Regions from separate parts of the Kitasatospora sp. NPDC056800 genome, predicted to be linked through region 2. Evidence: predicted binding sites of a transcription regulator. Region 2 holds the regulator's gene; the other holds the start of a gene.
What was found. Region 2 encodes HrcA, which represses chaperone genes, less so after heat shock. Its sites were predicted from a motif close to TTNGCACTCNGNNNNNCNGAGTGCNAA; they were not measured.
Positions count from the first base shown of each region.

Region 1: the regulator HrcA is predicted to act here: its motif matches at 13,174-13,200, upstream of groES (co-chaperone GroES).

Region 1 is NZ_JBHUAL010000027.1:41,811-56,603, forward strand. Features, by position in the region: gene glmS (glutamine--fructose-6-phosphate transaminase (isomerizing)) at 1-707, shown strand, start outside; gene ACFRQN_RS09320 (Uma2 family endonuclease) at 745-1,293, opposite strand; gene ACFRQN_RS09325 (NAD(P)H-hydrate dehydratase) at 1,474-2,949, shown strand; gene alr (alanine racemase) at 3,136-4,335, shown strand; gene ACFRQN_RS09335 (alpha/beta fold hydrolase) at 4,332-5,564, shown strand; gene tsaE (tRNA (adenosine(37)-N6)-threonylcarbamoyltransferase complex ATPase subunit type 1 TsaE) at 5,681-6,178, shown strand; gene ACFRQN_RS09345 (hypothetical protein) at 6,324-6,539, shown strand; gene ACFRQN_RS09350 (hypothetical protein) at 6,618-7,184, opposite strand; gene tsaB (tRNA (adenosine(37)-N6)-threonylcarbamoyltransferase complex dimerization subunit type 1 TsaB) at 7,339-8,013, shown strand; gene rimI (ribosomal protein S18-alanine N-acetyltransferase) at 8,037-8,525, shown strand; gene tsaD (tRNA (adenosine(37)-N6)-threonylcarbamoyltransferase complex transferase subunit TsaD) at 8,518-9,609, shown strand; gene ACFRQN_RS09370 (hypothetical protein) at 9,606-9,866, shown strand; gene ACFRQN_RS09375 (polysaccharide deacetylase family protein) at 9,947-10,849, shown strand; gene ACFRQN_RS09380 (methyltransferase domain-containing protein) at 10,889-12,055, opposite strand; gene ACFRQN_RS09385 (hypothetical protein) at 12,113-12,442, opposite strand; gene ACFRQN_RS09390 (hypothetical protein) at 12,439-12,759, opposite strand; gene ACFRQN_RS09395 (hypothetical protein) at 12,756-13,091, opposite strand; gene groES (co-chaperone GroES) at 13,342-13,647, shown strand; gene groL (chaperonin GroEL) at 13,763-14,793, shown strand, end outside.
Region 2 is NZ_JBHUAL010000213.1:1,845-16,069, forward strand. Features, by position in the region: gene ACFRQN_RS33605 (PDZ domain-containing protein) at 1-1,411, opposite strand, end outside; gene ACFRQN_RS33610 (16S rRNA (uracil(1498)-N(3))-methyltransferase) at 1,564-2,313, opposite strand; gene dnaJ (molecular chaperone DnaJ) at 2,401-3,537, opposite strand; gene hrcA (heat-inducible transcriptional repressor HrcA) at 3,613-4,647, opposite strand; gene htpX (zinc metalloprotease HtpX) at 4,935-5,855, shown strand; gene ACFRQN_RS33630 (hypothetical protein) at 5,885-6,469, shown strand; gene ACFRQN_RS33635 (DUF3097 domain-containing protein) at 6,501-7,328, shown strand; gene hemW (radical SAM family heme chaperone HemW) at 7,438-8,667, opposite strand; gene ACFRQN_RS33645 (long-chain fatty acid--CoA ligase) at 8,727-10,649, opposite strand; gene ACFRQN_RS33650 (ABC transporter ATP-binding protein) at 10,960-12,693, shown strand; gene ACFRQN_RS33655 (ABC transporter ATP-binding protein) at 12,879-14,225, shown strand, end outside.

The DNA of each region.
Region 1 (14,793 bases), on a different contig from region 2:
CCACCATCCCGCGCGAGTCGGACGCGGTGCTGTACACCCACGCCGGTCCGGAGGTCGCGGTCGCCTCCACCAAGGCGTTCCTGACCCAGCTGGTCGCCTGCTACCTGGTCGCCCTGTACCTGGGCCAGGTGCGCGGCACCAAGTGGGGCGACGAGATCTTCGCCGTCATCAAGGAGCTCGGCGACGCGCCGAAGCAGGTCGAGCAGGTCCTGGAGACCATGGAGCCGGTGCGCGAGCTGGCCCGCTCGCTGGCCGACGCCCGCTCGGTGCTGTTCCTCGGCCGCCACGTCGGCTTCCCGGTGGCCCTGGAGGGCGCGCTCAAGCTCAAGGAGCTGGCGTACATGCACGCCGAGGGCTTCGCGGCGGGCGAGCTCAAGCACGGCCCGATCGCGCTGATCGAGGAGGGGCTGCCGGTCGTGGTGGTCGTGCCCTCGCCGCGCGGGCGGTCGATCCTGCACGACAAGATCGTCTCCAACATCCAGGAGATCCGGGCCCGCGGCGCCCGCACGATCGTGATCGCCGAGGAGGGCGACGAGGCCGTCGTCCCGTACGCGGACCACCTGATCCGCATCCCGGCCACCCCGACCCTGCTCCAGCCGCTGGTCTCCACCGTCCCGCTGCAGGTCTTCGCCTGCGAGCTGGCCACGGCCAAGGGCCACGAGGTCGACCAGCCGCGCAACCTGGCGAAGTCGGTCACCGTCGAGTAGCCGCTCGGCCGTACGGCGCCCCTGCGGTGGCTGCGTCCTACCGCAGGGGCGCCGTGTCGAGTGCGAACGAGAACGGGGCGGGCAGGTCGATCGCCTTGCCGAACTCGACCTTGGTCTGGGTGATGTAGTCCTCGCCGTCGGGTTCAGTGAACAGGGTGATCATGCCTTCGCCGCGGTCGATCAGCAGGTAGCAGGGGATCCCCGCAGCGGCGTAGCCCCTGCGCTTGGGCTCGCGGTCCTTGTGCGGGTTGATCGACGTGATCTCGAAGACCAGCAAGACCCCTTCTGCAGAAGCCCACGAGTCGGCGTGCTCGAAATGGCCGACCGGGCTCAGAGTGCCGTCGGGGATGAACCGTCCTTTGGGCGTGATCAGTCCCTTGTTCCCGGACAGGTCGAACTCGGCCTCGGCCTTGCGCATGAACTGCCTGTTCAGCAGGGAGAACGCGGTCTCGTGTTCGCCGTCCGGCGGTGGTGTCACGACGATCTCCCCTTCGATGAACTCGGCCTTGCTTCCCAGCGGGGTGTCCAGCCCCAGAAACGCCTGGAGGAGGCTCTCCTCGCCCAGCGGGTGCTCGACTGCCGGCATGGCGACCATGGCCCTTCTCCCTCCTGCTGGTCTGTACCGAGCGACAAAGTAGGCGTACGGACCGGAGCCGGTGGGGGATCGAAGTGGGTGTCACTCGAAAGTGTGCCGCAGGCCCGGCTCCCGTGGGGCGGTGACGCGGGCTAGCGTCGGCGGTAGCCGACCGCTGAAGGAGTTCTCCCCATGCGTCATGCACACCCTGTGGAAACCGTCCGGGCCGCCGAGGCCGAGCTGATGGCGCGGCTGCCGGAGGGCACGCTGATGCAGCGGGCGGCCGCGGGGCTGGCCGCGACCTGTGCGCGGCTGCTGACCGGGCGTCGGGGGCGGGTGTACGGCAGTCGGGTGACGGTGCTCGCGGGCAGCGGGGACAACGGGGGTGACGCCCTGTACGCGGGGGCCGCGCTGGCCCGGCGCGGGGCGCGGGTGACGGCGGTGCTGCTGGTGCCGGAGAAGGCGCACCCGGGCGGGCTGGCCGCGCTGCGGGCCGCCCGTGGGCGGGTGACGGTGGAGCAGGAAGTCGGCCTGGCCGACTTCTCGCGCGCGGACCTGGTGCTGGACGGGATCGTCGGCATCGGCGGCCGCGGCGGGCTGCGCCCCGCGGCGGAGCCGTACGCGCGGGCGGCGCGACGCGGGGCGGTGGTCGCGGTGGACCTGCCGAGCGGGGTGGACGCCGACACCGGCGAGGTGCCGGGCGTGGCGCTGCGCGCGGACGTCACGGTCTGCTTCGGCACGTACAAGCCCGGTCTGCTGATCGACCCGGGGGCCTCGTACGCGGGCGCCGTGCAGCTGGTCGGCATCGGGCTGGAGCCGCCCGCCGCGGAGGTGACGGCGCTCCAGCACGCGGACGTGGCGGCGCTGCTGCCGGTGCCGGGCGCGGAGAGCGACAAGTACCGGCGCGGCGTGGTCGGGGTGGCGGCCGGCTCGGCGACCTACCCGGGGGCGGCGCTGCTCGCGGTGGCCGGGGCGCTGCACGGGGGCGCGGGAGCCGTCCGGTACGTCGGCACGGCGGCCGAGGAGGTGGTGCGGCGCTTCCCGGAGGTGCTGGTCACCGAGGGCGGTCCGGCCGGGGCCGGGCGGGTGCAGGCCTGGGTGGTCGGGCCGGGCGGCGGCGAGGGGGCGCGGCAGGCGCTGGCCGAGGCGCTGGCGAGCGACGTCCCGGTGCTGGTGGACGCGGACGGGCTGACCGAGCTGGGCCGGCTCGGCCCGGACGCGCTGGCCGGCCGCACCGCGCCCACCCTGCTCACCCCGCACACCGGCGAGGCCGCCCGGCTGCTCGCGGGTGCCGGGGGCGGCACGCCGCCGGCCGCCGACGACCTGGCCGCGGCCCGGCTGGCCACCGCCCGCCGGCTGGCGGCCGCCTACCGCGCGACGGTGCTGCTGAAGGGCTCCACCACGGTGGTCGCCGACCCGGGCGGGGCCGTCCGGGTGAACCCGACCGGCACCTCCTGGCTGGCCACGGCCGGCAGCGGCGACGTGCTGGCCGGGCTGGCCGGCTCCCTGCTGGCGGCCGGCCTCGCGCCGCTGGACGCCGCGTCGGCGGCCGCCTACCTGCACGGCCTGGCCGGCCGTGAGGCGGCGGGCGAGCCGGGCGCCCCGACGACGGCGCTCGCGGTGGCCGGCGCGCTGCCGGCGGTGTGGCGGGCGGTCCGGACGCCCTGACCGGGAAGGCCGGGAAGGCGCCCGGAGGGCCGGCAACCGGAACCGGACGGTCCGTCGAACGCGTCCGTGCAAGGGACGGACGAGCGGTTCGCCGCAGGTCGGCGCGGTGCGCGCGGCCCGGTCGTCGGCCGCCGCGCCGACGGGCCGTTCGGCGAGGACTCCGGGACGTCTGGGAGACTGACCCTGATGACAACTGCGAACACGATCGGCACAGCCACCCTCACCGACGGCGTACGGGCCGAGGCGACCATCGATCTCGCCGCCCTGCGCGGCAACCTCGCCGCGTTGCGCGAGCGCGTCGGCAGCACGGCGGTGATGCTCGCGGTCAAGGCGAACGCCTACGGCCACGGCGCGGTCGAGTGCGCCCGGGAGGCGGTCGCGAACGGGGTCGGCTGGCTCGGCTGCGCGACGCCGGACGAGGCGCTGGCCCTGCGGGCCGCGGGCATCCGCCCCGAGCAGGCCCGCATCCTGTGCTGGCTGTGGACGCCGGGCGGGCCGTGGTGCGAGGCGCTGCGCGCGGGCCTGGACATCTCGGTCAGCGGCCAGTGGGCGCTGGACGAGCTGCTGCCCGCCGTGCGCGAGACCGGCATCCCGGCCCGGGTGCACCTGAAGGCCGACACCGGCCTCGGCCGCAACGGCTGCCAGCCGCATGACTGGCCGCGGCTGGTGGCGGCCGCCCGCCGGGCCGAGGCGGAGGGGCTGCTGACGGTCGTCGGCGTCTGGTCGCACTTCGCCGCGGCGGACGAGCCCGGCCACCCGTCGATCCAGGCCCAGCTGGACTCCTACCGCGTCGCGCTGGCCACGGCCGAGGCCGCCGGGCTGCGCCCCGAGGTCCGGCACCTGGCGAACTCCCCGGCCACCCTGCTGCTGCCGGAGTCGCACTTCGACCTGGTCCGCACCGGCCTGGCCGCGTACGGGCTGTCGCCGGTGCCCGAGGTGGGCTCGCCGGCGGACTTCGGGCTGCGCCCGGTGATGGCGCTGACCGCGCGGCTGGCGCTGGTCAAGCACGTCCCCGGCGGGCACGGGGTCAGCTACGGCCACCACTACACGACGCTGGGCGAGACGACGCTGGGCCTGGTCCCGGTCGGCTACGGCGACGGCATCCCCCGGCACGCCAGCGGCACCGGCCCGGTGCAGATCGACGGCAAGTGGCGCACGGTGGCCGGCCGGGTCGCGATGGACCAGTTCGTGGTGGACCTCGGCGGCGACGCCCCGGCGATCGGCGACGAGGTGCTGCTGTTCGGCAACGGCGAGCGCGGCGAGCCCACCGCCGAGGACTGGGCCCGCGCCTGCGGCACCGTCTCGTACGAGATCATCACCCGGATCGGTGCCCGGGTGCCCCGCCGCTACCTGGGCGGCAGCCACGCCGAGGTCCGGTCGGCATGACCGGGGGGCCGGCCGAGGGCAGTCCGGTCGCGGCGGTCGCCAGGGCGGCCGGTGCCGCCTCCGGGGTGAGCCGGGCCGGTGTGATCGGGATCTCGGTCGGCGTGCTGGCGGCCGGGGCGGCCGCGGGCGTCGCGATCGAGCGGCTGACCGTCGGCCGGGCGATGCGCCGCCGGGCCCGGGCCGAGCTGGACGCGAACGCCCCGTACGGCTCGCTGCGCGGGCGCCCGAGGACGGTGGCCGCGCCGGACGGCACCGAGCTGTACGTCGAGCTGGACGGCACCGGCTGGAGCGGGCCGGACGGCGGGACCGGTGCCGAGCCGCTGACCGTGGTGTTCTGCCACGGCTACTGCCTCAACCAGGACAGCTGGCACTTCCAGCGGGCCGCGCTGCGCGAGGGCCTGCGGCTGGTCTTCTGGGACCAGCGCAGCCACGGCCGCTCCGAGCGCTCCCGCTCGTACCTGGCGGGCGAGCCGGCCGGCATCGACCAGCTGGGCGGCGACCTCAAGGCGGTGGTCGACGCCGTCGCGCCGACCGGGCCGCTGGTGCTGGTGGGCCACTCGATGGGCGGCATGACGGTGATGGCGCTGGCCGACCAGCACCCGGAGCTGTTCCGCGAGCGCGTCGCCGGGGTGGCGCTGATCGGCACCCTCGCCGGGGACTGGAACGAGGTCAGCCTCGGCCTGCCGAAGGCCGGCGCGAAGCTGTTCAAGAAGGTCGCGCCCGGGGTGGTGAAGCTGCTGGGCCGCCAGGTCGACCTGGTCGAGGCGACCAGGCGGCTGGGCTCGGACGTGGCCGCCGTGTTCTACCGGAGGTTCTCCTTCGGCGGCCGGGACGTCGACCCCGGTGTGGTGCGCTTCGCCGAGCAGCTGCTGGACGCCACCCCGATCGACGTGGTCGCCGAGTTCTACCCGGTGTTCGGCGCGCACGAGAAGTACGGGGCGCTGGACGCCCTGCGCGGCCTGCCCGCGCTGGTGCTGGCCGGGACGAAGGACCTGCTGACGCCCTCGACGCACAGCGAGGCGATGGCCGAGCGGCTGCCCGGCGCGGAGCTGGTGCTGGCCGAGGGCGCCGGGCACCTGGTGATGCTGGAGTGCCCGGAGCTGGTCGACCACGAGCTGGCCCGGCTGCTGCGCCGGGCCGTCAGTTTCGCCGGGGCCGCGCCGCTGCCCGCGGCCGTCCTCGACCTGGCCGGGGAGCGGGCCGCGCAAACTGTCGTCGACCCCGCCTGAGGCCCGGGTGCCCGCCCGGAGGGCCCACCCGCCGCGCGGGTGCCCGCCGATGTGGCACGGTAGCGGTGGCGGCCGGTGGTCGGCGCGCCGTACGGACCGAAGGGCAAGACACGCGCATGGGCTCGCACGCCACTCTCACCGTCCCCACCCCGGAGCGGATGGGCCGGCTCGGCCGGGAGCTGGCCGCGCTGCTGCGGCCGGGTGACCTGGTGCTGCTCTCCGGCGAGCTGGGGGCGGGGAAGACCACGCTGACCCGGGGCCTGGGGGAGGGGCTGCAGGTCCGCGGGGCGGTGACCTCGCCGACCTTCGTGATCGCCCGGGTGCACCCCTCGCTGGTCGGCGGCCCGGCGCTGGTGCACGTGGACGCGTACCGGCTGGGCGGGGACCTGGACGAGATGGAGGACCTCGACCTGGACGTCTCGCTGCCCGAGTCGGTGGTCGTGGTCGAGTGGGGCGAGGGCAAGGTCGAGCGGCTGTCCGAGGACCGGCTGGAGGTCCGGATCGAGCGCGCCATCGGCGGCACCGAGGGCGGGGACGACCAGGACCCGCGCCGGGTGGTGCTGACCGGCATCGGCCCGCGCTGGGCGGACGCGGCGCTGGCGGAACTCGGATAGCCGGGAGGGCGGCGACGACCCGCCGACGGGGCTCCGACGACTCGCCGACATCTTGCCGACAGACTGTCGGCAAGATGTTGCGGCCGGGGTGCCGGGCGTGGTGGGATGGGTGCTGCGGTTAGGTCTGCCTAACTAGGGAGGCGCCATGTCGAGCACCACCCCCGCCCCGCAGCGCGCGGTCACCGCCGCCGGGGCCGGAGAGTCCGCCCGTCGCGTTCCGGGAGAGCCGATGCGGGCGCTGCTGGCCGCCTGCGCGGCCGCCGAGGCGGTGTCCACACCGCCCGGACCGCGCCCCCGGCAGGACGGACCGCGGCCCGGACACGACGAACGGCCCGAGGCGCGGACGCCCCGGGCCGCCTGAGGCCGCTCCTCCCGAAACCGAAGCCGAAGCCGAACCCGAATTCGAACCCGAATCCGGGCCGCCCGGTCCCGTCCGGGCTCAGGCGATCACGACCACCTTGGTGTCCTTCGGCGCGAAGTCCCAGAGCAGCTGCCCCTCGGCGCGGCCGCTGCGGATGCCGCCGGTCTTGGCGCTCGGGTCGGTGGTCGGCGTCGCGCCGTCCACCGCCGCGCTGAAGCCGAACACCACGCCGTTCTGCTGCGCGAAGCGCACCACGTGCTCGATCTGCTTGCCGTCCGTCCCGGTGGTGGTCGGGGTGCGGCTGTACACCGCGTAGCTGCCCGGGGCGGGCTCGACCGAGCCCGGGGTGACCGGGAAGGCGGCCGCGACCTGCGGGCTCTTCTTCGGGTCGACCAGCCAGACGTAGTGGCTGCCGACCGAGTACACCACCCGGGTGCCGGTGCCCGAGGTGGCCGGCAGCGGGGGGACGGTCGGGGTGGCCGCGGCGGTGGGCGCCGCGGCGGTGGCCGTGCCGGTCGCCGTGGTGGTGGCGGTGGGCTTGGGGCCGCCGGCCCGGTCCTGGGCGCCGTTGGCCTGGAAGGCCAGCAGGCTCACCACCGCCAGGGCCCCCAGGGTCAACCCCGTGACCACCACTCCAGGACCCATCTTCGCCACGTTGCCGCTCCCGCCGCCGTCCCTTTACGTACGGCCCCATCGTGCCAGGTTCATCCGCGCGGGTCGCAGTGCCTCGGATCTGTGTTCCCGCCTGGTACACCCTGCCGATCGGCCGGTCGGCCCAACGTCGGTCTAACCTTGACCCGTGCTGCTGCTCGCGTTCGACACCGCTACCCCCGCCGTCACCGCCGCCGTCCACGACGGCACGGCCGTCCTCGCCGAGACCCACCAGGTCGACGCCAGGCGCCACGGTGAACTGCTGCTGCCCGCGATCGACCAGGTGCTGCGGGCCGCCGGGGTGGACAAGCACCGGCTGACCGGCATCGCGGTCGGCGTCGGCCCCGGCCCGTACACCGGCCTGCGGGTCGGCCTGGTGACCGCCGCCGCGCTCGGCCACGCCCTCGGGCTGCCGGTGCACGGCGTCTGCACGCTGGACGCGATCGCCTTCCAGGCCCGCGCCGAGGGCCTGGCCGGGCAGCCGTTCACGGCCGCCACCGACGCGCGCCGCAAGGAGGTCTACTGGGCCTCGTACGACGCCGAGGGCCGCCGCACCGAGGGCCCCGCCGTGGACCGCCCGGCCGAGCTGACCCCGCAGCCGCGCTCCGTCGGCGCCGGCGCGCTGCTCTACCCCGACGCCTTCCCGGGCGGGCACGGCCCCGAGCACGTCTCGGCCGGCGCCCTGGCCGGCTTCGCCGCCGCCGAGCTGGCCGCCGGGCGCGAGCTGCTGCCCAACCACCCGCTGTACCTGCGCCGCCCGGACGCCCAGGTCCCCGCGGGCTACAAGAACGTTCTGGGAGGCAAGGCGGTGCTCCCGGCGTGAACCACGGCACCACCCTGCGCCCGATGCGCTGGTGGGACATCGCGCCGGTGCTGGAGCTGGAGCTGCGGCTCTTCCCCGAGGACGCCTGGTCCGCCGGGATGTTCTGGTCCGAACTGGCCGAGTCCCACCCCGGCGGCACCCGCCACTACACCGTCGCGGCCGCCCCGGACGGCAGGATCGTCGGCTACGCCGGACTGATGGCGATCGCCGGCGAGGGCGACGTCCAGACCATCGCCGTCGACGAGCGCCACCAGGGCGCCGGCCTCGGCACGGCGCTGCTCACCGACCTGATCCGGGAGGCCGCCCGGCGCGAGTGCGCCGAGCTGCTGCTGGAGGTGCGGGTGGACAACCCGCGCGCCCAGCGGCTGTACGAGCGCCACGGCTTCGAACCGGTGGGCATCCGGCGCGGCTACTACCAGCCCGCCAACGTCGACGCGCTGGTGATGCGCCTCGACCACCCGAGCACTGACAGCACTGACCCGAAGGACATTGAGGACACCCGCCATGGCTGACGAACCGCTCGTCCTCGGTATCGAGACCTCCTGCGACGAGACCGGCGTCGGCATCGTGCGCGGCACCACGCTGCTGGCCGACGCGGTCGCCTCCAGCGTCAACGACCACGCCCGCTTCGGCGGCGTCGTCCCGGAGATCGCCAGCCGCGCGCACCTGGAGGCGATGGTCCCGACCATCCAGCGCGCCCTGGACACCGCCGGGATCAAGGCGAGCGACCTGGACGGCATCGCCGTCACCGCCGGCCCCGGCCTGGCCGGCGCGCTGCTGGTCGGCGTCAGCGCCGCGAAGGCGTACGCCTGGGCGCTGGACAAGCCGCTGTACGGGGTCAACCACCTCGCCTCGCACATCTGCGTCGACCAGCTGGAGCACGGCCGGCTGCCCTCGCCGACGATGGCCCTGCTGGTCTCCGGCGGGCACTCCTCGCTGCTGCTCAGCGAGGACATCACCAGCGACGTCCGCCCGCTCGGCGCGACCATCGACGACGCGGCCGGCGAGGCCTTCGACAAGGTCGCCCGGGTGCTCGGCCTCGGCTTCCCCGGCGGCCCGATCGTCGACCGCACGGCCCGCGAGGGCGACCCGAAGGCGATCGCCTTCCCGCGCGGGCTGAGCGGCCGCAACGACCCGGCGTACGACTTCTCCTTCTCCGGCCTGAAGACCGCCGTCGCCCGCTGGGTGGAGGCCAAGCGCCGGGCCGGCGAGGAGGTGCCGGTCGCCGACGTGGCGGCGTCCTTCCAGGAGGCGGTCACCGACGTGCTCACCCGCAAGGCCGTCAAGGCGTGCAAGGACAACGGCGTCGACCACCTGATGATCGGCGGCGGCGTGGCGGCCAACTCGCGGCTGCGCGAGATGGCCCAGCAGCGCTGCGACCGGGCCGGCATCCGGCTGCGGGTGCCCCGGCCGGGCCTGTGCACCGACAACGGCGCGATGGTCGCCGCGCTGGGCGCCGAGATGGTGTGGCGCGACCGCACGCCGTCCGCCCTCGACCTGTCGGCGGACTCCTCGCTGCCGGTGACCGAGACCCACGTGCCCCACACGGACTTCCACGGCCAGGCCTACGACGCCCTCGGCGGCGGCGCGGCATGACCGTCGCCGCGATGTGGGAGGCCCGGGCGGCGGCCGGCCGGGGCGACGAACTCGCCGCCTGGGTACGGGAGTCGGTGCTGCCCGCGGTCCGCGGCTCGGCCGGTCTGGAGCGCCTCGAACTGCTCTCCGCCCCGGGCGAGCGGGTGCTGCTGATCACCTGGTGGAACGGCGAGCCGGTGCCCGTCGCCGACCCGCCGGCCGGGCTGCTCGGCCGTCCGGTGCACCGCTGGTCCTTCACCAGCGAGCACGTCGAGTAGCCCCTGGCCGGGAACCGCCGCGGCGGTCGGTACCGTGCATAGCTGAGAGAAGGCTGGACGGGAACCGGGAGCGCGCAGCGGTGATCAGGCGGAGCAGGACCAGGACGTACGGGGTGGGGGCGCTGGCCCTGCTGGCCTTCGCCACCGCGTGCGGGGACAACGGGGGCGGTGGCGGTGCCGCCCCCGCCGCCACGACGGCGGCGGCCACGCCCCGGCCCACCGGCGCCGCGCCGACCAGCGCGTCCGCGCCCCCTTCGGCGGGCGCCCCGGCGGGCGCGGACGCGGCGGCCTGGGCCAAGTGGAACCTCACCCCGCTCGCCCCCGCCCCGGCGCCGCCCGCCGACAAGCCGATCAAGCTCGAACGGACCGGCCCCGTACCGGTGTTCAGCGATGTGAAGACCAGCGACAAGGTCGTCTTCATCACCATCGACGACGGCGCCGAGAAGGACCCGAAGTTCGTCGAGATGCTCACCGACCTCAAGGTGCCGATCTCGATGTTCCTGACGAAGGACATCGTCAAGAACGACTACGGCTACTTCAAGCCGCTCCAGGCGCTGGGCAACCACATCCAGAACCACACCGTGGACCACCCGGTGATGAGCAAGCTGTCGGCCGACAAGCAGAAGGCCGAGATCTGCGACGACCAGGCCGCGCTCACCCAGCAGTACGGCACCGCCCCGTTGCTGTTCCGCCCGCCGTTCGGCGACGGCGCCAACACCCCGATGCTCAACACCTCGGTGCAGCAGTGCGGCCCGCGCGCGATCGTGCTCTGGCGCGAGTCGATGCAGATCCACGACATGCAGTACCAGGCCGCGGACAAGAAGCTGAAGCCCGGCGACATCGTCCTGGCGCACTTCCGCGGCCCCAAGGAGCTCAAGGGCGCCACGATGACCCAGATGTTCGGCGACCTGCTGGCCCGGATCCAGGAGCAGGGCTTCTCGGTGGCCCGGCTGGAGGACTACATCCAGGCGCCCGCCTCGTAGCCCGGTCCCGGCGCCGAGACCGGGCCGCCGCGCCGGGGGTCAGACCGGCTGCCCCAGCATCATCAGCGGCCCGTTGTCGGTGCGGCTGAGGATCACCGTGACGGTGTTCGGCCCGGATGGCTTGAGCTGGCGGCGCAGCTCCTCCGGGGTGATCGCCATCCCGCGCTTCTTGATCACCACCGTGCCGACCGCCCGCTCGCGCAGCAGCGCCTTCAGCTTCTTGATGTTGAACGGGAGCACGTCGGTGAGCTCGAAGGCGTGCGCGTACGGCGTCGCGACCAGCTCGTCCGAGGTCAGGTAGGCGATCTTCGGGTCGATCAGCCGGCCGCCCACCTGCCCGGCCACCTCGGCCACCAGGTGGGCCCGGATCACCGCGCCGTCCGGCTCGTACAGGTAGCGCCCGACCGGGCCGGCCGGCGGGTCGGGCAGGTCGCCGCCGGTCAGGCTGGCGCCGTGCGGCAGCAGGGTGGCGCGGTGCGGGCTGGTGGCCCTGGTGCCGAACCAGAGCACCGCCTCCTTGACGTCGCCGTGGTCCGAGACCCACTCGGCCTCGGCGTCCTCCGGCACGGCCTCGTGCGGGATGCCCGGCGCGACCTTCAGCGCGCCGATCGGGGTCCGCCGGCCGGCCTCGATCGCCCAGGAGAGCGGCGGGGCGTACGCCTCCGGGTCGAACACCCGGCCGCGCGCGGTGCGCCGGGCCGGGTCGGTGAACACCGCGTCGTAGCCGGTGACGTCCACCTCGGCGACGTCCGCGCAGCGCACCTCGACCAGGTCGGCCAGGCCCAGCGCGGCCGCGTTGGCCGCGGTGGCGGCGCAGGCCGCCGGGTCCCTGTCGACGGCCAGCACCTCGATGCCGGCCCGGGCCAGCGCCAGCACGTCCCCGCCGATGCCGCAGCACAGGTCCGCCAGCCGCCGTACGCCCAGGTCGGCGAACCGCCGGGCCCGCCACTCGGCCACGCTGCGCCGGGTGGACTGCTCGACCCCGTTGGGCGTGAAGTACATCAGGTCGGCGTCCGCCCCGAACTTCGCCCGCGCCCGCTGCCGCAGCCGCGCCTGCCCGAACGCGGCCGACACCAGCTCCGCCGGGTGCTCCCGCCGCAGGCGGGTCGCCAGCGCGAGCTCCTCCTCGGGGGTGAACTCGCGCAGCTCGGCGAGCAGGGCCTGGCCCTCGGGGGTCAGCAGCGGCTGGAGGTTCTCGGTGTCCACGGGGCCATTCTCGCGGGTCGGCCGGGTGGCCGGTCGGCCGGAGCGGCCGCGCGGCGTTCACCGGCCGATGACGGGGACGTCGGAGGTCAGCCAGAACACCAGCGGCATCAGCGGCGCGGCCGCCAGCGCGGCGTACGGCGTGATCCGGTACCCGAGCCGCCGGGTGCCGAGGCCGGTCAGTGCCAGCAGGACGAGCATCACCACGACGCCGAAGACGTCCAGGGCCTCCACCCCGGGGCCGTACAGGGCGAGCAGCTTCAGCCAGTTGAGCACGAACGACCCGACGGACGCCGCCGCGACGGCCCCGGCGACCACCACCGCGGCGAGCACCAGGTCCGGCGCCCAGTGGACCGGCGGCCGCCCGGGCGCGCCGTGGGGCCGGCTCACCGGAGCCACCCCGCGCCGGCGAGGGCGGTCAGCAGGGCGGGGCTGACCGCGGCGGCGACCGGGGTGATCCGGTAGCCCCGCCGGTGGGTGTACCGGGCCACCGCCACGACCGGGACGAGCAGCAGCGCGGTCGCGGCGCCCCGGGCCGCCCAGCCGCCGATCGCGGGGTGGGCCTCCAGCGCGAGCGCGGCCAGGAAGGCCGCGATCCAGCCGAACCCCAGCAGCGAGGCGGCCCCCAGGACCGTCAGCAGCGCGAGCAGCAGGTCCGTCGGACGGCCGACCGGGCGCAGCGGGTCGGCGGGCGGCAGCCGGTTCACCGCCACAGCACGCCCGAGGAGAGGACCGCCGGCAGCGCGAACGGGGCGAGCCCGGCGGCGACCGGGAGGAGCCGGTAGCCGGACCGCCGGCTGCGGAAGGCCACCACGAGGCCCGCCGCCAGGGCGACCACCGGGGCGGCCAGCATCCCGATGCCCAGGAAGGCCCACCCGCGCCCGTCCCCGTCGTCCCCGTAGCCGGGGATGGTGCCGAGGCAGGCGACGAGGAGGAAGGCGACGAACGGCAGCACGCCCCCCAGCAGGGGCAGCGACAGCAGGGCGAGGGCGGCGTCCTTGGGCCGGGACGGGCCGATGCGCACCGGGATCGAGGTCATGGCAGGAGTCTGGTGGGGCCGGGCCCGGTCGTACATGAGTACGGCTACTCATTCGCGAACCGGGGACTTCCGGGACTCGCCGTTGGCACTCTGGTTGACTGAGTGCTAACACGGCCCTATGGTCATCCTTGGCACTCACCACTAGGGGAGTGCTAACGCGACGACGTGTGTCTGACCCCCGCGACGGCAGGCCCGCAGGATCGCCCCTACCCGTTAGAAAACCCCGTAATCTCCGAAGGGGAGCTCGGACGTGACCACCAGCAGCAAGGTTGCCATCAAGCCGCTCGAGGACCGCATCGTGGTCCAGCCGCTCGACGCCGAGACCACCACGGCCTCCGGCCTGGTTATCCCGGACACCGCCAAGGAGAAGCCCCAGGAGGGCGTCGTCCTGGCCGTCGGCCCGGGCCGCTTCGAGGACGGTCAGCGTCTGCCGCTCGACCTCGCCGTCGGCGACATCGTCCTGTACTCGAAGTACGGCGGCACCGAGGTGAAGTACAAGGGCGAGGAGTACCTCGTCCTCTCGGCCCGCGACGTTCTCGCGGTCATCGAGAAGTAAGACGTACCGACCCGCCCCGGATCCGTGTCCCAGTGACAGGGGCCCGGGGCGTGGTTGTTGGTTCACGTAGTTCGGCGGCCGGTGGGCCGGCCGCAGCCCCGAGGGAATAGGGAACATGGCGAAGATCCTGCAGTTCGACGAGGACGCCCGCCGCTCGCTGGAGCGCGGTGTCAACAAGCTGGCCGACACCGTCAAGGTGACCATCGGCCCCAAGGGCCGCAACGTCGTCATCGACAAGAAGTTCGGCGCCCCGACCATCACCAACGACGGTGTCACCATCGCCCGCGAGGTCGAGCTGGACGACCCGTACGAGAACCTTGGCGCGCAGCTCGTCAAGGAGGTCGCCACCAAGACCAACGACGTCGCGGGTGACGGCACCACGACCGCCACCGTGCTGGCCCAGGCCCTGGTCAACGAGGGTCTGCGCAACGTCGCCGCCGGTGCCGGCCCGGCCGCCCTGAAGAAGGGCATCGACAAGGCCGTCGCCGCGGTCTCCGAGCACCTGCTGTCCGTCGCCCGCGAGATCGAGGGCAAGGACGACGTCGCCGCCGTCGCCTCCCTCTCCGCGCAGGACACCCAGGTCGGCGAGCTGATCGCCGAGGCGATCGACAAGGTCGGCAAGGACGGTGTCATCACCGTCGAGGAGTCGAACACCTTCGGCGTGGAGCTGGACTTCACCGAGGGCATGCAGTTCGACAAGGGCTACCTGTCGCCGTACTTCGTCACCGACGCCGAGCGCCAGGAAGCGGTCCTCGAGGACCCGTACATCCTGATCAACCAGGGCAAGATCTCCTCGATCCAGGAGCTGCTGCCGCTGCTGGAGAAGATCCTCCAGGGCGGTGCCTCCAAGCCGCTGCTGATCATCGCCGAGGACGTCGACGGCGAGGCGCTGTCGACCCTGGTCGTGAACAAGATCCGTGGCACCTTCAACGCCGTCGCCGTCAAGGCCCCGGGCTTCGGCGACCGCCGCAAGGCGATCCTCGGCGACCTGGCCGTCCTGACCGGTGGCCAGGTCATCTCCGAGGAGGTCGGCCTCAAGCTCGACCAGGTCGGCCTGGACGTGCTGGGCACCGCCCGCCGCGTGACCATCACCAAGGACGAGACCACGGTCGTCGACGGTGCCGGTGACTCCGAGGCCGTCGCCGG
Region 2 (14,225 bases):
CCTCGCCGACCGTCCGGGTCGCCAGGTCGGCCAGCACGATCTGGCGCAGCGAGTGCGGGCCCATCCCGCGCACCGGGCGCGACCAGGCCAGCCAGGCCGAGTCCGGGCTGAAGGCCGGGGTGCCGGGCTCGCCGTCGGCGCTGCGGTCCAGCTCGTGCACGGCGCCGTCGGCGAGCGTCACCAGCAGCACCCGGCCGTCGTGCGCGCCGAGCGCGGCCTGCTTGCCGTCCGGGGAGACCGTCAGCGCGTTGACCCGGCCGAGCCGCCCCGCGGCCAGCCGGCGGCGCTCGGCGCCGTGCAGGTCGGGGGCGAACTCCAGGGCGTCCCCGCCCTCGGCGTCGGACACCCAGAGCACCCCCTGGGCGCCGTCCTCGCCGGGCACCACCCGGGCCAGCCGCCCGCGCACGCCCGGGGTCTCGTCCAGCACCCGGGCCGGGCCCTCGCGGTGGGTCAGCCAGTGCACGCCGCCGCGCACCACCACGGCGCTGCCCCGGCCGGTGCGGTCGGGGGCGACGGAGTCCAGCCAGTGCGCGGCGGGCACCGGACGGGGGCGGCGCCCGGCCCGCGGGCCGGCCAGCCGGACGTCCAGCCGGCGCGGTTCGGCGCCCGCCAGGTCGTCCAGCAGCCAGAGGTCGCCGGCCCGGTGGAAGACCACCCGGGTGCCGTCGGTGCCGGCGCCCCGGGCGTAGAAGCCGTCCGGGTCGGTGCTGTGGCGGCGCAGGTCGGTGCCGTCCGGGCGGCTGGACCACAGCTCGCCGACACCCTCGTGGTCGGACAGGAAGGCGATCCGGTCCCCGACCCACAGCGGGGAGTCCAGCTGCCCGTCCAGCTCCGCGTGGACCCGGGCGAACTCCTCCCGGCCGAGCCACAGCTTTCCGGCCCGCCCGCCCCGGTACCGCTTCCACCAGGCCGGATCGCGGCCGTTGACGCTGCTCAGCAGCACCCGGTCGCCACCCGGCTCGAAGGCGAGCCCGCCGACCGGCCCGTACGGCAGCCGCTGCGGCTCGCCGCCGTCCAGCGGCACGGCGTGCGCCCAGGTGCGGCGCAAGCTGGCCTCGCCGGCCCCGGTGGCGGCGATCGGACGGCCGTCGGCGGTCCAGCCCAGCACCCGGGTCTGGTGGCTGCCCCAGTGGGTGAGCCGGCGCGAGGGGCCGCCGTCCACCGGCACCACGTGCACCTCGGGGGCGCCGTCCCGGGTGGAGGTGAAGGCGAGGTGCCGCCCGTCCGGGGAGAACCTCGGGTGGTGGACCGGCAGGTGGTCCGCCGTCAGCCGCCAGGCCCGGCCGCCGTCCAGCGGGGCGAGCCAGAGGTCGTCCTCGGCGACGAAGGCGAGCAGGTCGCCGTGCAGGTGGGGATGGCGAAGGTAGGCGCCCGCCGAGGAGTTCGGGGAGGTGCTCTGGGAGTCCGTCACCCGGCCAGCCTAGGCAGGTACACGGACCGTCCGCGCCGTTTTTCCCAGACTCCCGGCGCCGTCCGCGGGCGGCCGTGCCGCGGTCGCCGCCGGGGTGTACGGGGGCGCGCCGAGGGGCGCGCCGACGGCCTGCCGGGGGTGCGCCCGGGGTGCTACGACCAGCGGCCGGTGCGCCCGAGCAGCAGCGCGCCGGCGGCCACCCCGGCGGTGGAGGTGCGCAGCACCGAAGGACCCAGCCGGTACGGCCCGGCGCCCGCCCCGGCGAAGGCCGCCAGCTCCTCCGGGGAGACCCCGCCCTCCGGGCCGACCACCAGGACGATGTCCCCGCCCTCCGGCAGCACGGCGTGCGCCAGCGGTTCGGCGCCCTCCTCGTGCAGCACGGCGGCGAACGCGGCCCCCGCCAGGACGGGCGCCAGCTGCCGGGTGGTCATCGGCTCGCGGACCTCGGGGAAGCGCAGCCGGCGGGACTGCTTGCCCGCCTCCCGCGCGGTGGCCCGCCACTTGGCGAGCGCCTTGGCGCCGCGCTCGCCCTTCCACTGGGTGATGCAGCGCGAGGCGGCCCACGGGATCACCACGTCCACGCCGACCTCGGTCATGGTCTCCACGGCCAGCTCGCCGCGGTCGCCCTTGGGCAGCGCCTGGACGACGACGATCCTCGGCGCGGGCTCCGGCTCGCGGCGCACGGCGGCGACCCGCACGTCGATCGCGTCCTTGCCGAGCACCTCGGCGACCGTGCCGTCCACGCCGAGCCCCAGCCCGTCGGCCAGGGTCACCGCCTCGCCCGGCTCCAGCCGCTTCACCGCGGCCGCGTGCCGCCCCTCCGGGCCGTCCAGGCGCACCACGGCCCCGGGCGCGGCGGCGGCGATCCGCTCGGTCTCGACGACGAAGACGGGCGCGGTCATGACGGGGAACCTCTTTCGTGCGGAAGTGGGACGGACACGCGAAAGGGGTGCCGGGGTCGTTCGCCCCCGGCACCCCTCCGCGGACGGCTACCGGCCGTTGAAGGCGTCCTTCAGCCGGGAGAAGAGGCCCTGCTGGCCCGGCGCGAACTGGCCGGACGGCCGCTCCTCGCCGCGCAGCACCGCGAGGCGGCGCAGCAGCTCCTCCTGCTCGGGGTCGAGCTTGCTGGGCGTCTTCACCTCGACGTGCACTATCAGGTCGCCCCGGCCGCCGCCGCGCAGGTGGGTGATGCCCCGGCCGTGCAGCGGGATCGACTGGCCGGACTGGGTGCCGGGCCGGATGTCGACCTCCTCCAGGCCGTCCAGGGTCTGCAGCGGCACCTGGGTGCCGAGCGCGGCCGCCGTCATCGGGATGGTGACGGTGCAGTGCAGGTCGTCCCCGCGCCGCTGGAAGATCGTGTGGGTGGTCTCGGCGATCTCGACGTACAGGTCGCCGGCCGGGCCGCCGCCGGGGCCGACCTCGCCCTCGCCGGCCAGCTGGATCCGGGTGCCGTTGTCGACACCGGCCGGGATCTTGACGGTCAGCGTGCGGCGGGCGCGCACCCGGCCGTCGCCGGCGCACTCCGGGCACGGGGTCGGCACGACGGTGCCGAAGCCCTGGCACTGCGGGCAGGGGCGGGAGGTCATGACCTGGCCCAGGAAGGACCGGGTGACCTGGGAGACCTCGCCCTTGCCGCGGCACATGTCACAGGTCTGCGCCGAGGTGCCGGGGGCCGCGCCCTCGCCGCTGCACGTGGTGCAGGTGACGGCGGTGTCGACCTGGAGCTCCTTGGTGGTGCCGAAAGCGGCCTCCTCCAGGGTGATCTCCAGCCGGATCATGGCGTCCTGGCCCCGGCGGGTGCGCGAGCGCGGGCCGCGCTGGCCGGCCGCGGCGCCGAAGAAGGCGTCCATGATGTCGGAGAAGCCGAAGCCCGCCGCGCCGGCGCCGAAACCGCCCGCGCCGCCGCCCGGGGACAGCGGGTCCCCGCCGAGGTCGTAGACCTGGCGCTTCTGCGGATCGGAGAGCACCTCGTAAGCGGCGTTGATCTCCTTGAACCGCTCCTGCGTCTTCGGGTCCGGGTTGACGTCCGGGTGCAGTTCGCGCGCCAGGCGCCGGAACGCCTTCTTGATCTCGTCCTGCCCCGCATCCCGTCGGACGCCGAGTACCGCGTAGTAGTCCGTGGCCACCAAATGCTCCGCTTGTTCCGCCTGTAGTAGTGCTGCGACTGGTCACCGCCGTCGGATTTCCGACGGCGGCCTTTGCTAGGACTCGGCCAGGATCTGGCCCACGTACCGCGCCACCGCTCGCACCGCCCCCATTGTGCCCGGGTAGTCCATCCGGGTCGGACCGATCACACCCAGTTTCGCCACGCTCTCGTCGCCCGAACCGTAGCCGACCGAGACGATGGACGTGGAAGTCAGCCCCTCGTAGGTGTTCTCCCGCCCGATCCGGACCGTCATCGCGGCGTCCGCGGTCTCACCCAGGAGGCGGAGCAGGACGACCTGCTCCTCCAGGGCCTCCAGCACCGGCTGGATGCTGAGCGGGAAGTCGTGCCCGAAGCGGGTCAGGTTGGCCGTGCCGGCCAGCATGATCCGCTCCTCGTTCTGCTCGGCGAGCGTCTCGAACAGGGTCGCCAGGACCGTGCTGACGGTCGGCCGCTCGGCCGGTTCGAACTGCGCCGGCAGCTCCTCCAGCAGCCCCGGGACCTCCGGGAGGCGCCGGCCGGCGGCCCTCGCGTTGATCCGGGCCCGCAGGTCCGCCAGCACCGTCTCGCCGACCGGGCCCGGGCAGTCGACCATCCGCTGCTCGACCCGGCCGGTGTTGGTGATCAGCACCAGCATCACCTTGGCCGGGGCCAGCGCCACCAGCTCGATGTGCCGGACGGTGGAGCGCGTCAGCGAGGGGTACTGCACCACCGCGACCTGCCGGGTCAGCTGGGCGAGCAGCCGCACGGTGCGCGCGACCACGTCGTCCAGGTCGACCGCGCCGTCCAGGAAGTGCCGGATGGCCCGGCGCTCGGGGGCGCTCATCGGCTTGATCTCGGCGAGCTTGTCGACGAAGAGGCGGTACCCCTTGTCGGTCGGGATGCGGCCGGCGCTGGTGTGCGGCTGGTGGATGTAGCCCTCCTCCTCCAGCGCCGCCATGTCGTTGCGGACGGTCGCCGGCGAGACCCCGAGGTTGTGCCGTTCCACCAGGGCCTTGGAGCCGACCGGCTCCTCGGTGCCCACGTAGTCCTGCACGATCGCGCGGAGCACGGCGAGCTTGCGTTCGTCCAGCTGGCGGACCTCACCGGCCATGGGGCACGCACCTCCGTCTTCGCACGTTGTCCGACTGTGTCCCTTGCTGCTGCGGGCCGCTCCGAAGACCCTTGCCCTGGCACTCTGAACACGCGAGTGCCAAAACCGTACCTGCCAGTGTAAGGCCCGGGTCCTACGGCAGGAACGGCCGGACCGGGGTGATCCTCCCCGCAGTTCCGCTCACGGCCCGCGGGGCCCCGGCGGTTCGATCCTCCCGGCGCCGGGGTGGTGCCGGGAGGCCGTCCGGGTGGCAGCATCGAAAGCGACGGCGAATGGAGGAGCAAGCGATGTCGAGCTCGGGCCAGCACACCCGTTTCGCGCCGGACCGCGGCCTGACCGGCCGCATGGTCGCGACGATGTTCGTGATCGGGCTGCTGTACGTCGGTTTCACCGGCCTGCTGATCGCGCTGCTGCGCGGCGCCTGGCCACTGATCGTCCTGATCTCCGGCGGGCTGTTCGTGGCCCAGTTCTGGTTCAGCGACAAGATCACCGAACGGGCGATGGGCGCCCGCCAGGTGTCCCCGGAACAGTTCCCCCAGCTGCACGGCACCATCGACCGGCTCTGCGCCCTAGCCGACATGCCCAAACCCCGCGTGGCGGTCGCCGACAACGACATGCCGAACGCCTTCGCCACCGGCCGCAACCCGCAGAACGCGGTGGTCTGCGTGACCACCGGGCTGCTGCGCCGGCTGGAGCCCGAGGAACTGGAGGGCGTCCTCGCCCACGAGCTGTCGCACGTCGCCCACCGGGACGTCGCGGTGATGACGATCGCCGGCTTCCTCGGCGTCCTCGCCGGGGCGATGACCCGGATCGCGATGTACGGCGGGTTCATGGGCGGCGGGCGCAACAACAACGACCAGAACGCGGCCGTCCTGGCGCTGATCATCCCGCTGGTGTCGGTCGTCGTCTACGCGATCAGCTTCCTGCTCACCCGGCTGCTGTCCCGCTACCGCGAACTCGCCGCCGACCGGGCCGCCGCCCAGCTCACCGGACACCCCAGCGCCCTCGCCTCGGCGCTCACCAAGGTGACCGGGCAGATCGCGGCCATCCCCAGCAAGGACCTGCGCCAGGCCCAGCCGTACAACGCCTTCTACTTCGCCCCCGCGCTGAGCGCCCGGGAGGCCGCCTCGCAGCTGTTCTCCACCCACCCGAGCCTGGAGAAGCGGCTGGAGCAGCTGGCGAAGATCTCCGAGCAGCTCGGCCGCTGAGCCTCAGTTTTCGACCCGAGAGGACCGCCGTGGGAATCCTGGACGCCCTGTTCGGCCGCACCAAGCCCGTCAAGCCCGACCTCGACCAGCTGTTCGGCGTGCCGTCCGCCGCGCTCACCCTGGAGGCCGGGGCCGGGTTCACCCCCACCGGGCTCGGCTCGGTCTGCTTCGCGGCCGTCGAGGGCGCCGCCTTCGTCCAGGTCCAGCAGCAGGTCCGGGCGCTGCTGGACGCCGACACCGAGCGTGGCGGCGTCCCCGTGGAGGCCTCCAAGGACGGCTACGGCTACTCCTGGCTGCTCGCCCGGCACCGCCCCGAGGAACTGCCCGAACTGGTCAACGACCTGCACGCGGTCAACAGCGAACTGGAGGCGAACGGCTTCGGGCCGCAGCTGCTCTGCTCGCTGGTCGGCTTCCGCGACCCGGACGGGCGGTCGCTGGCCCTCGTCTACCTCTACAAGCGGGGGACGTTCTACCCCTTCGCCCCGATGCCCGGCGGCGGGGAGCGGCGCGACAGTCCGCTGGAACTGCAGGTCAACGCGATGCTGGGGAACGACCTGCGGCTGGAGAAGGACCTGAGCCGCTGGTTCCCGGTCTGGGGCGCGCCGGGCCTCTGACGCGCCGTCCGCCCTCCCTATGATCACCCGTATGCGCAGCCGCCAGTACGGACCCGACCTGACCCCGCCGTGGAAGAAGCAGCAGCCCGCCCCGGAGGTGCCCGCCGAGCGGGACCTGGTGGTCGAGGAGGCGGCGACCGGCTACTGCGGGGCCGTGGTGCGCTGCGAGAAGACCGCCGAAGGCTTCACCGTCACCCTGGAGGACCGGTTCGGCAAGCACCGGGTGTTCCCCCTGGTGCCGCGCGGCTTCCTGCTGGAGGGCCGGGTCGTCACCCTGGTCCGCCCGGCCGGCCCGGCCCCCGCCCGCGCCCCGGGCCGCACCGCCTCCGGCTCCGTCGCCGTCCCCGGCGCCCGCGCCCGGGTCGCCCGCGAGTCCCGCATCTACGTCGAGGGCCGGCACGACGCGGAGCTGGTCGAACGGGTCTGGGGCGACGACCTGCGGATCGAGGGCGTGGTCGTCGAGTACCTGCGCGGCATCGACGACCTGCCCGCGATCGTCGCCGACTTCGCCCCCGGCCCCGGCCGCCGCCTCGGCGTCCTGGTCGACCACCTGCTCCCGGGCACCAAGGAGCACCGCATCGCCGCCCGGGTCACCGGCGACTCGGTACTGGTCGTCGGCCACCCCTACATCGACATCTGGCAGGCCGTGAAGCCCTCCTCCGTCGGCATCCCCGCCTGGCCCGCCGTCCCTCGGGGCGAGGACTGGAAGGAGGGCACCTGCCGCCGCCTCGGCTGGCCGGTGGACACCCCCGCGGCCTGGAAGCACATCCTCTCGAAGGTCGACTCCTACAAGGACCTGGAGCCCGAACTCCTGGGCCGGGTCGAGGAACTGATCGACTTCACGGCCCTGCCGGAGTGACGGCGGGGAAAGTCGGCAGTCACCAGACTCACACCCATCGGATCCACAGGAACGGCCTCGCCGAAGAGGCTGGTCCGCTCGGAGAGGTGCGCACACGGTAAGCCCTCGGTCAGTCCACCAGGTCACGTACGACGGCGTCGGCCAGGAGGCGGCCCTGGAGGGTGAGGGTGGCGCGGCCCCGGGCGTAGGGGCCGGGGGCGAGGAGGCCGTCGGCGAGGTGACGGCCGGCGGCCTCGCGGCCGGTGTCGGTGAGGAGGTCGAGGGGGATGCCGTCGACCAGGCGGAGCTCCAGCAGGATGCGTTCGACGCGGCGGTCCTCGTCGGCCAGCACCTCGCGGGCCAGGGCCGGGGTGCGGTGCTCGGCGAGGGCTTGGGCGTAGGCGGCGGGGTGCTTGGCGTTCCACCAGCGGACGCCGCCGACGTGGCTGTGGGCGCCGGGGCCGGCGCCCCACCAGTCGCCGCCGGTCCAGTAGAGCTCGTTGTGGCGGCAGCGGCCCTCGGGGGTGGTGGCCCAGTTGGAGACCTCGTACCAGGAGTAGCCGGCGGCGGCGAGCGCCTCCTCGGCGATCAGGTAGCGGTCGGCGTGCACGTCGTCGTCGATCATCGGCAGTTCGCCGCGCTTGACGCGGGCGGCGAGCCGGGTGCCCTCCTCGACGATCAGCGAGTACGCGGAGACGTGGTCGGGCCCGGCGCCGATGGCGGCGTCCAGGGAGGCCCGCCAGTCGTCGTCGGACTCGCCCGGGGTGCCGTAGATGAGGTCGAGGTTGACGTGTTCGAAGCCGGCCGCTCGGGCCTCGGCCACGCAGGCCTCGGGGCGGCCCGGGGTGTGGTGGCGGTCGAGCAGCTTCAGGACGTGCGGGCGGGCGCTCTGCATGCCGAAGGAGAGCCGGTTGTAGCCGCCCTCGCGCAGTTCGGCGAGGTACGCCGGGTCGACGGACTCCGGGTTGGCCTCGGTGGTGACCTCGGCGCCGTCGGCGAGCCCGAACTCCTCGCGGATCGCGGCGAGCATCTTGACCAGGTCGCGGGCGGGCAGCAGGGTCGGGGTGCCGCCGCCGAGGAAGACGGTGTGCACCGGCAGGTCGGCGGAGCCCAGCACCTTCCGGGCGTGGCGGATCTCGGCGACCACGTTGTCCGCGTAGGTCTCCTGGGAGGCGACGGCCCCGGAGGAGCGCAGCTCGGTGGCGGTGTAGGTGTTGAAGTCGCAGTAGCCGCAGCGGCTGGCGCAGTACGGCACGTGCAGGTAGAAGCCGAACGGCCGGTCGCCCAGCCCGTCGAGGGCGTGTGCGGGCAGGGAACCGTCGGACGGCACCGGATCGCCGTCGGGGAGTGCGGAGGGCATGAGCCCATTGTCCCGTACGGCCCGACCGAACCCGGCGGGCCGTACGGGGGCGGGGCCGGTCAGGCCTCGTTGGCGCCCGCGTACATGGCGGTGACCGCGTCGGCGTAGGTCCGCTCGACCACCGGGCGCTTGATCTTCAGGCTCGGGGTGAGCTCGCCGTGCTCGATGTCGAGGTCGCGCGGCAGCAGGTGGAACTTCTTGATCGTCTGCCAGCGCTGGAGGTCGCCGTTGACCCGCTTGACGAAGCCCTCGATCAGCTCGTGGACGGCCGGCTCGACGGCCAGCTCGGCGTAGGACTTCCCGGCCAGGCCGTGCTCGGCGGCCCACGGCAGCAGGACGGCCTCGTCCAGGCCGATCAGCGCGGTGCAGTAGTTGCGGCCGTTGCCGATCACCAGGATGTTGCTGACGAACGGGCAGACCGCCTTGAACTTGCCCTCGACCTCGCTGGGCGCCACGTACTTGCCGCCGGAGGTCTTGAACAGGTCCTTCTTGCGGTCGGTGATCCGCAGGAAGCCGTCCGGGCTGAGCTCGCCGATGTCCTCGGTGTGGAACCAGCCGTCCGGCTCCAGCACCTCGGCGGTCTTCTCCGGCAGGTTGTGGTAGCCGCGCATGACGCCGGGGCCGCGCAGCAGGATCTCGCCGTCCTCGGCGATCCGCACCTCGGTGCCGGGCAGCGGGCGGCCCACGGTGCCGATCCGCACGTCCTCGGCCCGGTTGACGCAGGAGCCGGCGCTGGTCTCGCTCAGGCCGTAGCCCTCCAGGATCGGTACCCCGGCGCCGATGAAGAAGTAGCCGATCTCCGGGGCGAGCGCGGCGCTGCCGGAGACCGCGCCGCGCAGCCGGCCGCCGAAGGCCGCCCGGATCTTCGCGTACACCAGCTTGTCGGCCAGCGCGTGCTGCACCCGAAGGCCGAGCGGGGCGCTCTCGGTGCCGGTGGCGATGCGGCTCTGCTGGACCGCCCGGGCGTGCTCGCGGGCGACCTTGGCCGCCCACAGGAAGATCTTGTACTTGGCGCCGCCCTCGGCCCGGGCCCGGCCCGCGATGCCGTTGTAGACCTTCTCGAAGATGCGCGGCGCGGAGGCCATGATGGTCGGCCGGATCGCCGGCAGGTTGTGGATGATCCGGTCCACCCGGCCGTCCACCGCCATCACGTGCCCGGTGGCGATCTGCCCGGAGATCAGCGTCTTGCCGAACACGTGGGACAGCGGCAGCCACATGAACTGCACGTCGTCGGGGCCCAGCAGGCCGCTGGCCTCCTGCGCCCGGCCCTCGTACGCCCAGCAGTCGTGCACCAGGCGCACGCCCTTGGGGCGGCCGGTGGTGCCGGAGGTGTAGATGAGGGTGGCCAGCTGCTCCTTGCCGAGCCCGTCGACGGCCTTCTCCACGGCGTCCGGGTGCTCCGCCAGGTACCGGGTGCCGCGCTCCTCCAGTTCGGCGAGGGTGAGCAGGTCCAGGCCGCCGGTCTCGGGGGCCTCGGCGGGCGCGTCGAAGAGGATCACGGTGCGCAGTTCGGGCAGCTGGTCGAGCTGCCCGACGGCCTTGGCCAGTTGGGCCTCGTTCTCGGCGAACAGCGCCCGGGAGCCGGAGTCGGAGAGGATGAACGCGGTCTCGTCCGCGTTGGTGCTGGGGTAGACGGTGGTGATCGCGGCGCCCGCGCACATGGCGCCGAGGTCGGCGACGATCCACTCCAGGCGGGTCGAGGAGGCCAGGGCCACCCGGTCCTCGGGCCGGATGCCGAGCGCCATCAGGCCTGCGGCCACCGCCTTGACCCGGACCGCGGTCTGCGCCCAGGTGAGCGAGCGCCACTGCTCGGCGCCGGGCGCGCCGTCGGCGGCCTGCTCGTCCACCGGCGAGGGGTAGCGGTAGGCCTCGGCGTTCGGGGTCAGGGCGACCCGCTCCAGGAACAGGTGGGCGACGGAGGCGGGGCGCCCGGCGACGAGGTCGGGCCTGCCGGAGTCGATCAGGGACTGCGCGGAACTCAACGAGGACCTCCGGTGGCGGGTGGCCGTCTGAGGGATTGTCGCGGCGTCCGTGGGGGCGGTCGCCGGGCCCCCGGTTCACCTGAGCGGTACCGGTCAGTAACAAAGGGGCAATCAGCAGCCTAGGGGGAAACCGGTCATTCCGTAAGGGGGCGGCGCCCGACGGCACGACCCCGCGCGACCGGTGCCGCACCCCGCCGTTCGGCAAAGGCCCGGCAAACCTCCGGCTCCCGGACGCCGAATGACCTGTACGACGCTACAGAACACCGAGAATTGGGGTGCGAACCCGACCGGCGACGACAAGAGTGTGCTAGTGCTGATCAGACTGCTGAGGGCGTACCTGCGCCCGTACTCCCGACCGATCACCCTGCTGGTGCTGCTCCAGCTGGTGTCCACCCTCGCGGCGCTCTACCTGCCGACGCTCAACGCCGACATCATCGACGACGGCGTGGTCAAGGGCGACACCGGCTACATCCTGCGCGTCGGCGGGGTGATGATCGCGGTCACCGTCCTCCAGGCCCTCTGCTCCATCGGCGCGGTCTACTACGGCGCCCGCACCGCGATGGCCTTCGGCCGGGACGTCCGCGCCGCCGTCTTCGACCGGGTGCAGAGCTTCTCCGCCCGCGAGGTCGGCCAGTTCGGCGCCCCCTCGCTGATCACCCGCACCACCAACGACGTCCAGCAGGTCCAGATGCTCGCCCTGATGAGCTTCACGCTCATGGTCGCCGCGCCGATCATGTGCGTCGGCGGCATCATCATGGCGCTCAACCAGGACGTCCCGCTGTCCGGCCTGCTGCTCGCCGTCATCCCCGTGCTCGGCGTCGTCGTGGTCCTGCTGGTCCGCGCGCTGCGCCCCAGGTTCCGCAGCATGCAGGTACGGATCGACACCGTGAACCGGGTCCTGCGCGAGCAGATCACCGGCATCCGGGTCATCCGCGCCTTCGTCAAGGACGACCAGGAGCAGGCCCGCTTCGCCGACGCCAACGAGGACCTCACCCAGGTCTCCCGCCAGGTCGGCCGGCTGATGTCCATCATGTTCCCCGCCGTCATGCTGGTGGTGAACGTCTCCAGCGTCGCCGTGCTCTGGTTCGGCGCCCACCGCATCGACAGCGGCGCCATGCAGATCGGCGCGCTCACCGCGTTCCTCTCCTACCTGATGCAGATCCTGATGAGCGTCATGATGGCCACCTTCATGTTCATGATGGTGCCGCGCGCCGAGGTCTGCGCCGAGCGCATCCAGGAGGTCCTCGGCACCGACAGCAGCGTCGTCCCGCCCGCCGCCCCCGTCACCGAGGTCCCGCACCGCGGCACCCTGGAACTGCGCGGCGTCGACTTCCGCTACCCCGGCGCCGAGGCCTCGGTGCTGCGCGGCATCGACCTCACCGCCGGCCCCGGCCAGACCACCGCCATCATCGGCTCCACCGGCAGCGGCAAGTCCACCCTGCTCGGCCTCGTCCCCCGGCTCTTCGACGTCACCTCCGGCCGGGTCCTGCTCGACGGCGTCGACGTCCGCGAACTCGCCCCCGCCGCGATCGCCGAGAGCGTCGGCATCGTCCCGCAGAAGCCCTACCTCTTCTCCGGGACCGTCGCCAGCAACCTCCGCTACGGCCGGCCCGACGCCACCGACGAGGAGCTCTGGCACGCCCTGGAGATCGCCCAGGCCAAGGAGTTCGTCGAGAAGCTGCCCGAAGGCCTGGACGCCCCCATCGCCCAGGGCGGCGGCAACGTCTCCGGCGGCCAGCGCCAACGCCTGGCCATCGCCCGGACCCTGGTCCGCCGGCCCTCCGTCTACCTCTTCGACGACTCCTTCTCCGCGCTCGACTACGCCACCGACGCCCGGCTCCGCAAGGCCCTCGCCCGCGAGACCTCCGACGCCACCGTCCTGATCGTCGCCCAGCGGGTGTCCACCATCCGCGACGCCGACCGGATCATCGTCCTCGACGAGGGCGCCGTCGTCGGCAGTGGGACCCACCACGAGCTGATGGCCGACAACCCGACGTACCGGGAGATCGTGCTCTCCCAGCTCACCGAGCAGGAGGCGGCGTGACCACGCCCGGCAACAAGCCCGACCTGACCAAGGGGCCCGCCCCGAGAGGCGCCGCTCCCGAGGACGCCCCGGTGGACGGCGCCCCGGTGAACGGCGCCCCGAAGGACGCCGCCAAGGACGCCGAACTGCCCAGCGACTCCCAGGCCGCCGCCGCCCGCCGCGGCCCGGCCGGCCCCGGCCGCTTCATGGGCGGCCAGGGCACCGAGAAGTCCATGGACTTCAAGGGCTCCGGCAAGCGCGTCCTCGGCCTGCTGCGCCCCGAACGCAACACCCTGATCGGCGTCCTGGTCCTCGGCGTGCTCGGCATCGGCTGCGCCGTCATCGGCCCCAAGATCCTCGGCGACGCCACCGACCTGATCTTCGCCGGTGTCGTCGGCGCCCGCTTCCAGACCGGCATGTCCAAGGACCAGGTCATCGACGGGCTGCGCGCCCACGGCGAGGGCGGCGTCGCCGACCTGCTCTCCGCCGTCCACTTCACCCCCGGCCAGGGCATGGACTTCGGCGCCATCGGCACCGTCCTGCTCTGGGTGCTCGGCATCTACCTCGCCTCCGCCGTCTTCGGCATCTTCCAGGGCCGGCTCGCCACCCGGGCCATCCAGGCCGCGAGCTACCGGCTGCGCCAGGACGTCGAGGCCAAGCTCGCCCGGCTGCCGCTCAGCTACTTCGACAAGCAGCCGCGCGGCGAGGTGCTCAGCCGGGTCACCAACGACATCGACAACATCGGCCAGTCCATGCAGCAGACCATGGGACAGGTCGTCAACTCGCTGCTCACCGTGGTCGGCGTGCTCGCGATGATGTTCTGGATCTCCCCGCTGCTCGCCGTGATCGCCCTGGTCTCGGTGCCCGTCTCGGTCGTCGTCGCCACCAGGGTCGGCAAGCGGGCCCAGCCGCAGTTCGTCCAGCAGTGGAAGTCCACCGGCCAACTGAACGCCCACATCGAGGAGATGTACACCGGCCACACCCTGGTCAAGGTGTTCGGGCGCCAGCACGAGTCCGCGGAGACCTTCCGGGAGCACAACGAGGCGCTCTACCACGCCAGCTTCAAGGCCCAGTTCATCTCCGGCATCATCCAGCCCGCGATGATGCTGATCGGCAACCTCCAGTACGTGCTGGTCGCCGTCGTCGGCGGTCTGCGGGTCGCCAGCGGCGCGCTGTCCATCGGTGACGTCCAGGCGTTCATCCAGTACTCGCGGCAGTTCAGCCAGCCGCTCACCCAGGTCGCCAGCATGGCCAACCTGGTGCAGTCCGGCGTCGCCTCCGCCGAGCGCGTCTTCGAGCTGCTGGACGCCCCCGAGCAGAGCGCCGAACCGGCCATGCCGGAACGGCCCGACGTGGTGCGCGGCCGGGTCGCCTTCCAGGACGTGTCCTTCCGCTACGACCCCGAGAAGCCGCTCATCGACGACCTCTCGCTCAAGGTCGAGCCCGGCCAGACCGTCGCCATCGTCGGCCCCACCGGCGCCGGCAAGACCACCCTGGTCAACCTGCTGATGCGGTTCTACGAGGTCAGCTCCGGACGGATCACCCTCGACGGC